3 regions of the Lactobacillus sp. JM1 genome follow, and region 3 is predicted to be linked to each of the others. Evidence: a T-box and tRNA genes for the amino acid it is inferred to sense, from the RefSeq annotation. Region 3 holds a T-box; the other regions hold tRNA genes.

Region 1 (3,246 bases), 390 kb from region 3:
TGAATTGAAGCCCCAGTAAACGGCGGCCGTAACTATAACGGTCCTAAGGTAGCGAAATTCCTTGTCGGGTAAGTTCCGACCTGCACGAAAGGTGTAATGATTTGGGCACTGTCTCAACGAGAGACTCGGTGAAATTATAATACCCGTGAAGATGCGGGTTACCCGCGACAGGACGGAAAGACCCCATGGAGCTTTACTGTAGCTTGATATTGAGTATTTGTTAAACATGTACAGGATAGGTAGGAGCCAGAGAAAGTAGGACGCTAGTCTTACTGGAGGCAATGTTGGGATACTACCCTTGTTTGATGGATCCTCTAACTCGCAGAGCTGAGCGTTCTGGAGGACAGTGTCAGGTGGGCAGTTTGACTGGGGCGGTCGCCTCCTAAAATGTAACGGAGGCGCCCAAAGGTTCCCTCAGAATGGTTGGAAATCATTCGCAGAGTGTAAAGGTATAAGGGAGCTTGACTGCGAGAGGTACACCTCGAGCAGGGACGAAAGTCGGGCTTAGTGATCTGGTGGTACTGCATGGAAAGGCCATCACTCAACGGATAAAAGCTACCCTGGGGATAACAGGCTTATCTCCCCCAAGAGTTCACATCGACGGGGAGGTTTGGCACCTCGATGTCGGCTCGTCGCATCCTGGGGCTGAAGTCGGTCCCAAGGGTTGGGCTGTTCGCCCATTAAAGCGGCACGCGAGCTGGGTTCAGAACGTCGTGAGACAGTTCGGTCCCTATCCGTCGTGGGCGTAGGAAATTTGAGAGGAGCTGTCCTTAGTACGAGAGGACCGGGATGGACATACCGCTGGTGTACCAGTTGTCTTGCCAAAGGCATCGCTGGGTAGCTATGTATGGAAGGGATAAGCGCTGAAAGCATCTAAGTGCGAAGCCCCCCTCAAGATGAGATTTCCGATGCGCAAGCAGTAAGACACCTTAAAGACGATGAGGTAGATAGGCTAGGAGTGGAAGCATAGCGATATGTGGAGCGGACTAGTACTAATCAGTCGAGCACTTGACCAAAGCTCAAAGGTTTAGAGCGGAAGATTATATTCAGTTTTGAGTGTAAAAGCTCAGAAAGAGTACGGTGGCGATGGCAAGAAGAATACACCTGTTCCCATGCCGAACACAGAAGTTAAGCTTCTTAACGCCGAGAGTAGTTGGTGGGAAACTGCCTGCGAGGGTAGGCAGTCGCCGTGCTAAATGGAGGATTAGCTCAGCTGGGAGAGCATCTGCCTTACAAGCAGGAGGTCACAGGTTCGAGCCCTGTATCCTCCATTGAGTCGTTAGCTCAGTTGGTAGAGCATCTGACTTTTAATCAGAGGATCGGCAGTTCGAGCCTGCCACGACTCATTGGCCCAGAAAAACTCAAGCGGGTGTGGCGGAATTGGCAGACGCGCTAGATTTAGGTTCTAGTGTTTTCGGACGTGTGGGTTCAAGTCCCACCACCCGTACCATGCCGATTTAGCTCAGTTGGTAGAGCATCTGTCTTGTAAACAGGGGGTCGAAGGTTCGAGTCCTTTAATCGGCATAAAAATTGAATAAAAAAATGCGGAAGTAGTTCAGTGGTAGAACATCACCTTGCCATGGTGGGGGTCGCGGGTTCGAATCCCGTCTTCCGCTTATCATTATCATGCCGGGGTGGCGGAACTGGCAGACGCACGGGACTTAAAATCCCGCGGTTGGTGACAACCGTACCGGTTCGATTCCGGTCCTCGGCATATAATGATGCACCCTTAGCGCAACTGGATAGAGTGTCTGACTACGAATCAGAAGGTTGAAGGTTCAAATCCTTCAGGGTGCACACTTCGGGAAGTGGCTCAGTTTGGTAGAGCACCTGGTTTGGGACCAGGGGGTCGCAGGTTCGAATCCTGTCTTCCCGATTGTAGCTTAAACAGGAAGTTACAGGATGGCGGTGTAGCTCAGCTGGCTAGAGCGTCCGGTTCATACCCGGGAGGTCGAGGGTTCGATCCCCCCCGCCGCTATAGAGGTAAGCTTGGACCTTTAGCTCAGTTGGTTAGAGCAGACGGCTCATAACCGTCGGGTCGTAGGTTCGAGTCCTACAAGGTCCATAGGATCTTGGCTTTTTTTATATAAAAACATCGCGGGATGGAGCAGTCTGGTAGCTCGTCGGGCTCATAACCCGAAGGTCATAGGTTCAAATCCTGTTCCCGCAATATGGTCCCTTGGTGTAGGGGTTATCACGCCTCCCTGTCACGGAGGAGATCACCGGTCCGAATCCGGTAGGGACCGTAATGGCTCGATAGCTCAGTTGGTAGAGCAAAGGATTGAAGCTCCTTGTGTCGGCGGTTCGATTCCGTCTCGCGCCATTAGGAAGCAAGAAGTTGCGGGTATAGTTTAGTGGTAAAACGAAAGCCTTCCAAGCTTTAGTCGCGAGTCCGATTCTCGTTACCCGCTTCAAAGGAAAAGGGGCCTATAGCTCAGCTGGTTAGAGCGCACGCCTGATAAGCGTGAGGTCGATGGTTCAAGTCCATTTAGGCCCATTGGAGATTTACTCAAGTGGCTGAAGAGGCGCCCCTGCTAAGGGTGTAGGTCGGTTTATACCGGCGCGAGGGTTCGAATCTCTCAATCTCCGCTTTGCAGATGTGCTTCATTTTTTAATGGAGCATTTTATTTTCCTTTGATTTAAAGTCTGTAAAGTAATACATGCTGTTTGAGGCAAAGCGAGAAGCTTGTCAAGAGAGCAGAAAGATGATAATATTATAAAGCTGTCATTTGAGAGAGATGAGAAAGAGAAAAAAGCTTGTCAAAACTCAAGAGGCATGATATAATATAAAAGTTGTCACACGGCAACGGTAGTACCTTGAAAACTGAACAAAGTTTCGCTGAAAGTGTGCGGGATATAAAAATCCCAAACAAAAGCGAAGTCAATTCGCAAGCAATAAATTTGAGATAACTCAAAGAAAGTTTTAGAGCTAAACGATAAAAAGCTCATTTTCAAGAAGGAAAATGAGAGTTTGATCCTGGCTCAGGACGAACGCTGGCGGCGTGCCTAATACATGCAAGTCGAGCGAGCTTGCCTAGATGAATTTGGTGCTTGCACCAAATGAAACTAGATACAAGCGAGCGGCGGACGGGTGAGTAACACGTGGGTAACCTGCCCAAGAGACTGGGATAACACCTGGAAACAGATGCTAATACCGGATAACAACACTAGACGCATGTCTAGAGTTTAAAAGATGGTTCTGCTATCACTCTTGGATGGACCTGCGGTGCATTAGCTAGTTGGTAA
Region 2 (3,246 bases), 380 kb from region 3:
GGAAGGTTAAGAGGAGAGCTTAGCGCAAGCGAAGGTTTGAATTGAAGCCCCAGTAAACGGCGGCCGTAACTATAACGGTCCTAAGGTAGCGAAATTCCTTGTCGGGTAAGTTCCGACCTGCACGAAAGGTGTAATGATTTGGGCACTGTCTCAACGAGAGACTCGGTGAAATTATAATACCCGTGAAGATGCGGGTTACCCGCGACAGGACGGAAAGACCCCATGGAGCTTTACTGTAGCTTGATATTGAGTATTTGTTAAACATGTACAGGATAGGTAGGAGCCAGAGAAAGTAGGACGCTAGTCTTACTGGAGGCAATGTTGGGATACTACCCTTGTTTGATGGATCCTCTAACTCGCAGAGCTGAGCGTTCTGGAGGACAGTGTCAGGTGGGCAGTTTGACTGGGGCGGTCGCCTCCTAAAATGTAACGGAGGCGCCCAAAGGTTCCCTCAGAATGGTTGGAAATCATTCGCAGAGTGTAAAGGTATAAGGGAGCTTGACTGCGAGAGGTACACCTCGAGCAGGGACGAAAGTCGGGCTTAGTGATCTGGTGGTACTGCATGGAAAGGCCATCACTCAACGGATAAAAGCTACCCTGGGGATAACAGGCTTATCTCCCCCAAGAGTTCACATCGACGGGGAGGTTTGGCACCTCGATGTCGGCTCGTCGCATCCTGGGGCTGAAGTCGGTCCCAAGGGTTGGGCTGTTCGCCCATTAAAGCGGCACGCGAGCTGGGTTCAGAACGTCGTGAGACAGTTCGGTCCCTATCCGTCGTGGGCGTAGGAAATTTGAGAGGAGCTGTCCTTAGTACGAGAGGACCGGGATGGACATACCGCTGGTGTACCAGTTGTCTTGCCAAAGGCATCGCTGGGTAGCTATGTATGGAAGGGATAAGCGCTGAAAGCATCTAAGTGCGAAGCCCCCCTCAAGATGAGATTTCCGATGCGCAAGCAGTAAGACACCTTAAAGACGATGAGGTAGATAGGCTAGGAGTGGAAGCATAGCGATATGTGGAGCGGACTAGTACTAATCAGTCGAGCACTTGACCAAAGCTCAAAGGTTTAGAGCGGAAGATTATATTCAGTTTTGAGTGTAAAAGCTCAGAAAGAGTACGGTGGCGATGGCAAGAAGAATACACCTGTTCCCATGCCGAACACAGAAGTTAAGCTTCTTAACGCCGAGAGTAGTTGGTGGGAAACTGCCTGCGAGGGTAGGCAGTCGCCGTGCTAAATGGAGGATTAGCTCAGCTGGGAGAGCATCTGCCTTACAAGCAGGAGGTCACAGGTTCGAGCCCTGTATCCTCCATTGAGTCGTTAGCTCAGTTGGTAGAGCATCTGACTTTTAATCAGAGGATCGGCAGTTCGAGCCTGCCACGACTCATTGGCCCAGAAAAACTCAAGCGGGTGTGGCGGAATTGGCAGACGCGCTAGATTTAGGTTCTAGTGTTTTCGGACGTGTGGGTTCAAGTCCCACCACCCGTACCATGCCGATTTAGCTCAGTTGGTAGAGCATCTGTCTTGTAAACAGGGGGTCGAAGGTTCGAGTCCTTTAATCGGCATAAAAATTGAATAAAAAAATGCGGAAGTAGTTCAGTGGTAGAACATCACCTTGCCATGGTGGGGGTCGCGGGTTCGAATCCCGTCTTCCGCTTATCATTATCATGCCGGGGTGGCGGAACTGGCAGACGCACGGGACTTAAAATCCCGCGGTTGGTGACAACCGTACCGGTTCGATTCCGGTCCTCGGCATATAATGATGCACCCTTAGCGCAACTGGATAGAGTGTCTGACTACGAATCAGAAGGTTGAAGGTTCAAATCCTTCAGGGTGCACACTTCGGGAAGTGGCTCAGTTTGGTAGAGCACCTGGTTTGGGACCAGGGGGTCGCAGGTTCGAATCCTGTCTTCCCGATTGTAGCTTAAACAGGAAGTTACAGGATGGCGGTGTAGCTCAGCTGGCTAGAGCGTCCGGTTCATACCCGGGAGGTCGAGGGTTCGATCCCCCCCGCCGCTATAGAGGTAAGCTTGGACCTTTAGCTCAGTTGGTTAGAGCAGACGGCTCATAACCGTCGGGTCGTAGGTTCGAGTCCTACAAGGTCCATAGGATCTTGGCTTTTTTTATATAAAAACATCGCGGGATGGAGCAGTCTGGTAGCTCGTCGGGCTCATAACCCGAAGGTCATAGGTTCAAATCCTGTTCCCGCAATATGGTCCCTTGGTGTAGGGGTTATCACGCCTCCCTGTCACGGAGGAGATCACCGGTCCGAATCCGGTAGGGACCGTAATGGCTCGATAGCTCAGTTGGTAGAGCAAAGGATTGAAGCTCCTTGTGTCGGCGGTTCGATTCCGTCTCGCGCCATTAGGAAGCAAGAAGTTGCGGGTATAGTTTAGTGGTAAAACGAAAGCCTTCCAAGCTTTAGTCGCGAGTCCGATTCTCGTTACCCGCTTCAAAGGAAAAGGGGCCTATAGCTCAGCTGGTTAGAGCGCACGCCTGATAAGCGTGAGGTCGATGGTTCAAGTCCATTTAGGCCCATTGGAGATTTACTCAAGTGGCTGAAGAGGCGCCCCTGCTAAGGGTGTAGGTCGGTTTATACCGGCGCGAGGGTTCGAATCTCTCAATCTCCGCTTTGAATTAAGCACATTGGAATATTCCAATGTGCTTTTTTATGTGCTAAGAAAAAGTAGTTATTCAGTATGATAGTAGCGTTTTTATAATAAGAAAAAATTCGCTTATCAAAGAGATTTTACAAATTTTGAGCACATTTATCTTAAAAGCTAAAAAACAACTCTAAATTAGTTATATATGTCTATTTAAGAGTATATTAATAAGTAGTTTAGATCTTATTAAGGGTTTCGCAGGAAAAATGTGATTTTTAACTAATCTTAGATTTTTGCTCAAAAGAAAAATCTTACTAAATCAAGGCTATTATCAGTCTCAAGATTTAGTAAGATTTTTCAATTTATTTATTTTTGGTTTTTAAATCTTTAAGTAATCGAATAATTTCATTATTTTGCTTAATTAAGATCCAGTTTTGTAGCTTTAAAGTCTCTTCAGGTGAAACTCCGTCCATTAAATCACTTTGAGCAGTTTTATGGAGAAGAGATATATAGGACGGTTCGACATGTTTAATTTCGTGTTCGGCCAAATATTTATTGGTCAAATTATCTATATACTCATTAACTTGATTAGCGTCTTTTTCAATTAATTCTTCTTTTTGCCAGGGTGTTAATTTCGCGTGATCTTC
Region 3 (3,246 bases):
TCTGCTAAATCAAACTGCGTAGTGTCTGGCATGTGAGCAGGTTTTGCATCTTCAGGCAAGTTCATAATTACAAAACGACTTGCATTCCAAATTTTGTTGATAAAGTTCCAAGCAGCAGCTAATTTCTTTGGATCATAACGAGTGTCTTGACCAGGAGCAGTACCGTTTAATAAGAACCAACGTAGAGCATCGGCACCATACTTATCAACAACATCCATCGGATCAACACCATTACCAAGTGATTTACTCATCTTGCGTCCTTGTTCATCTCGCATTAAACCGTGCAAAACAACATCTTTAAATGGACGCTTCTTAGTAAAGTGAAGACCTTGGAAGATCATTCTTGATACCCAGAAGAAAATAATGTCATATCCGGTAACTAAAGTGTTAGTTGGGAAGTAACGCTTAAAGTCTGGATTATCAGTATCTGGCCAGCCTAATGTTGAAAATGGCCAAAGTGCACTTGAGAACCAAGTATCTAGAACATCTGGATCTTGTTCCCAGTTTTCAATATCTTTAGGTGCTTCTTCGCCAACGTAAGTTTCACCAGTCTTCTTGTTGTACCAAGCTGGAATACGGTGACCCCACCATAATTGACGAGAAATTACCCAATCATGAACATCTTCCATCCAGTGGTTCAAAGTACCTTCAAATCGCTCTGGCACAAAGTTAACTTTACCATCAGTCTTTTGATTCTTAAGAACTTCTTCGGCAAGTGGCTTCATCTTAACGAACCATTGCTTTGAAAGTCTAGGCTCTACTTGAACGCCAGAACGTTCAGAGTGACCAACTGAGTGAACAATTGGTTCAACTTTAATTAAGTATCCTTCTTTCTTTAAGTCCTTAACTAGAGCCTCGCGAGCTTCAAAACGATCCATACCAGCATACTTACCAGCTTCTTCGTTCATAGTTCCGTCATCATTCATTACGTTAATTCTTTCAAGATTATGACGGTTACCTACTTGGAAGTCGTTAGGATCGTGCGCTGGCGTAATCTTAACTAAACCAGTACCAAATTCTGGATCTACGTGTTGGTCTTCAATAATTGGAATATGACGACCAACAAGTGGAAGAACTAATTCTTTTCCTACAATATCTTTATAACGCTCATCCCCTGGTGCAACAGCTACAGCTGTATCACCAAACATAGTTTCAGGACGAGTAGTTGCAATTTCAACAAAGCCTGATCCATCTGCAAATGGGTATTTTACATGGTAAAATGCACCCTTATCGTCTTTGTGAATAACTTCAATATCACTAAGAGCAGTTTGTAATTCTGGATCCCAGTTAATAATATATTCACCGCGATAAATTAGTCCTTCGTTATATAATTGAACGAAAACTTTTCTAACGGCTTTTGAAAGACCTTTATCTAAAGTAAATCTTTCTCTTGAATAATCAAGAGATAGTCCCATTTTAGCCCATTGACCCTTGATGATATTTGCATATTCATCTTTCCAGTCCCAAACTTGCTTAACAAAAGCTTCACGTCCCATCTGGTGACGGTCTTTACCTTGTTTACGCAACTTTGCTTCCACTTTAGCTTGAGTAGCAATACCAGCATGATCCATACCTGGAAGGTAAAGAGTATCATAGCCTTCCATTCGCTTAAAACGAATTAATGTATCTTGAATTGCGGTATCCCAAGCGTGTCCTAAGTGTAATTTTCCAGTTACATTTGGTGGTGGAATAACAATTGAATAAGGGTGAGCCTTTTTATCGCCAGATGGCTTAAAAAGATCCTCATCAAGCCATTCTTGATATCTACCTTTTTCAACCTCATTAGGATTATATTTAGGTGCTAAATCTGTCATTAAAATTCCTCCAATAAAAAAGTCCCAGACAATAATTGTCTAGGACGAAATTTTCCGCGGTACCACCTACGTTAAGTATACAATTGTATACCTCTCTTATAAGCGATAACGGTGCTGAAGTGTCCGGATTAACCTACTAAAGTTCAATTAATCAGCTAATCAAGCTACTCGTAAAATTCTGAAGTCTCTCAGCATACTGACTTTTCTCTGTAATACGAATTTACTCCTCTTGATTCCTGCTTTGTTTATAATTATAGCATGAAAGAAAACAAGAGAAAAGGTGAGAATTAACCTCTATTTTCTCTGATTACTTTTACCAACTGAATTAAAACTGTCGGAATAATTGCTAAAATCACGATTAGCCAAACTTCTTGTCCGCTTAATGGTTGAACAGCAAATAAGCCATGAAGTGTTGGTACAAAGAGAATTAAGACTAAAAGTGCAGTGCCCAATGCAAAGGCTGCTAAACTGTACCAATTGTTTTTAAATCCAATTTTAAAAATGCTATGTTGTGAACGGCAATTAAAACCGTGAAGCAAACGTGCAAATGTTAAAGTTGAAAATGCCATAGTACATGCAATTGCAGGACTGTCTTTTAAGCCAATTAAGAATGCAGTAATAACACTTAACGAAATTAAGAAGCCTTGCGTACTGATTTGAGTAACAAATGGTTTATCTAACAAACTAGCTTTAGGATCGCGTGGTTTACGCTTTAAAATATCAGGATTTCCTGGCTCCATTCCGATTGCTAAAGCTGGAAGCGAATCAGTAACTAAGTTAATGAATAAAAGTTGTACTGCAACAAATGGTACTGGCAATCCAGCAATTGAAGCAAATAAAACGGTAATAATTGCCGATAAGTTACCCGATAATAAGTAACCAATCGCATTTTTGATATTTTCATAAACTGTTCTACCATTTGCAACAGCTTTGATAATTGTAGCAAAGTTATCATCAGTTAAAATCATACTTGCTGCATCTTTTGATACTTCTGTACCTGTGATACCCATTGCTACACCAACGTCAGCTTTCTTAAGGGCGGGAGCATCGTTAACGCCATCACCAGTCATTGATACAATATGATCTTTTCTTTGCCACGCGTTAACAATTCTAATTTTGTTTTCTGGAGAAACACGAGCATAAACTGCGACTTTTTCAATTTCTTGGTCTAGTTCTTCATCACTTAAAGCATCTAACTCTAAACCAGTTAAAGCAATATCTCCGTCGTTAAAAATACCAATCTTTTTAGCAATAGCTACCGCAGTAACCTTATGGTCACCTGTAATCATTACCGTTCTGATACCGGCCTCTTTTGCGCGAGCAACGGCTGCGACGCTTTCTTCTCGCGGTGGATCCATTTCTGAAACTAAACCAATGAAAGTTAAGTCTTTTTCAGTATCGGCAGATAACTCCTCATCGCTTTCTTTATATG

Evidence for each region. The T-box of region 3 lies ahead of F3I00_RS06425 (valine--tRNA ligase). A T-box ahead of a tRNA ligase gene usually reads a tRNA of that ligase, here a tRNA-Val.
Region 1: it encodes a tRNA-Val, which carries the amino acid that the T-box ahead of F3I00_RS06425 (valine--tRNA ligase) is inferred to sense. The anticodon was not compared.
Region 2: it encodes a tRNA-Val, which carries the amino acid that the T-box ahead of F3I00_RS06425 (valine--tRNA ligase) is inferred to sense. The anticodon was not compared.

What each region holds. Positions count from the first base shown of each region.
Region 1 is NZ_CP044412.1:1,646,633-1,649,878, reverse strand. Features, by position in the region: rRNA gene F3I00_RS08610 (23S ribosomal RNA) at 1-1,016, shown strand, start outside; rRNA gene rrf (5S ribosomal RNA) at 1,077-1,193, shown strand; tRNA gene F3I00_RS08600 (tRNA-Val) at 1,199-1,271, shown strand; tRNA gene F3I00_RS08595 (tRNA-Lys) at 1,274-1,346, shown strand; tRNA gene F3I00_RS08590 (tRNA-Leu) at 1,366-1,450, shown strand; tRNA gene F3I00_RS08585 (tRNA-Thr) at 1,452-1,524, shown strand; tRNA gene F3I00_RS08580 (tRNA-Gly) at 1,545-1,616, shown strand; tRNA gene F3I00_RS08575 (tRNA-Leu) at 1,629-1,714, shown strand; tRNA gene F3I00_RS08570 (tRNA-Arg) at 1,724-1,797, shown strand; tRNA gene F3I00_RS08565 (tRNA-Pro) at 1,803-1,876, shown strand; tRNA gene F3I00_RS08560 (tRNA-Met) at 1,905-1,978, shown strand; tRNA gene F3I00_RS08555 (tRNA-Ile) at 1,992-2,065, shown strand; tRNA gene F3I00_RS08550 (tRNA-Met) at 2,097-2,170, shown strand; tRNA gene F3I00_RS08545 (tRNA-Asp) at 2,174-2,246, shown strand; tRNA gene F3I00_RS08540 (tRNA-Phe) at 2,251-2,323, shown strand; tRNA gene F3I00_RS08535 (tRNA-Gly) at 2,341-2,411, shown strand; tRNA gene F3I00_RS08530 (tRNA-Ile) at 2,424-2,497, shown strand; tRNA gene F3I00_RS08525 (tRNA-Ser) at 2,500-2,589, shown strand; rRNA gene F3I00_RS08520 (16S ribosomal RNA) at 2,960-3,246, shown strand, end outside.
Region 2 is NZ_CP044412.1:1,640,028-1,643,273, reverse strand. Features, by position in the region: rRNA gene F3I00_RS08515 (23S ribosomal RNA) at 1-1,053, shown strand, start outside; rRNA gene rrf (5S ribosomal RNA) at 1,114-1,230, shown strand; tRNA gene F3I00_RS08505 (tRNA-Val) at 1,236-1,308, shown strand; tRNA gene F3I00_RS08500 (tRNA-Lys) at 1,311-1,383, shown strand; tRNA gene F3I00_RS08495 (tRNA-Leu) at 1,403-1,487, shown strand; tRNA gene F3I00_RS08490 (tRNA-Thr) at 1,489-1,561, shown strand; tRNA gene F3I00_RS08485 (tRNA-Gly) at 1,582-1,653, shown strand; tRNA gene F3I00_RS08480 (tRNA-Leu) at 1,666-1,751, shown strand; tRNA gene F3I00_RS08475 (tRNA-Arg) at 1,761-1,834, shown strand; tRNA gene F3I00_RS08470 (tRNA-Pro) at 1,840-1,913, shown strand; tRNA gene F3I00_RS08465 (tRNA-Met) at 1,942-2,015, shown strand; tRNA gene F3I00_RS08460 (tRNA-Ile) at 2,029-2,102, shown strand; tRNA gene F3I00_RS08455 (tRNA-Met) at 2,134-2,207, shown strand; tRNA gene F3I00_RS08450 (tRNA-Asp) at 2,211-2,283, shown strand; tRNA gene F3I00_RS08445 (tRNA-Phe) at 2,288-2,360, shown strand; tRNA gene F3I00_RS08440 (tRNA-Gly) at 2,378-2,448, shown strand; tRNA gene F3I00_RS08435 (tRNA-Ile) at 2,461-2,534, shown strand; tRNA gene F3I00_RS08430 (tRNA-Ser) at 2,537-2,626, shown strand; gene F3I00_RS08425 (hypothetical protein) at 2,962-3,246, opposite strand, start outside.
Region 3 is NZ_CP044412.1:1,255,598-1,258,843, forward strand. Features, by position in the region: gene F3I00_RS06425 (valine--tRNA ligase) at 1-1,814, opposite strand, end outside; T-box leader at 1,852-2,060, opposite strand; gene F3I00_RS06430 (cation-translocating P-type ATPase) at 2,102-3,246, opposite strand, start outside.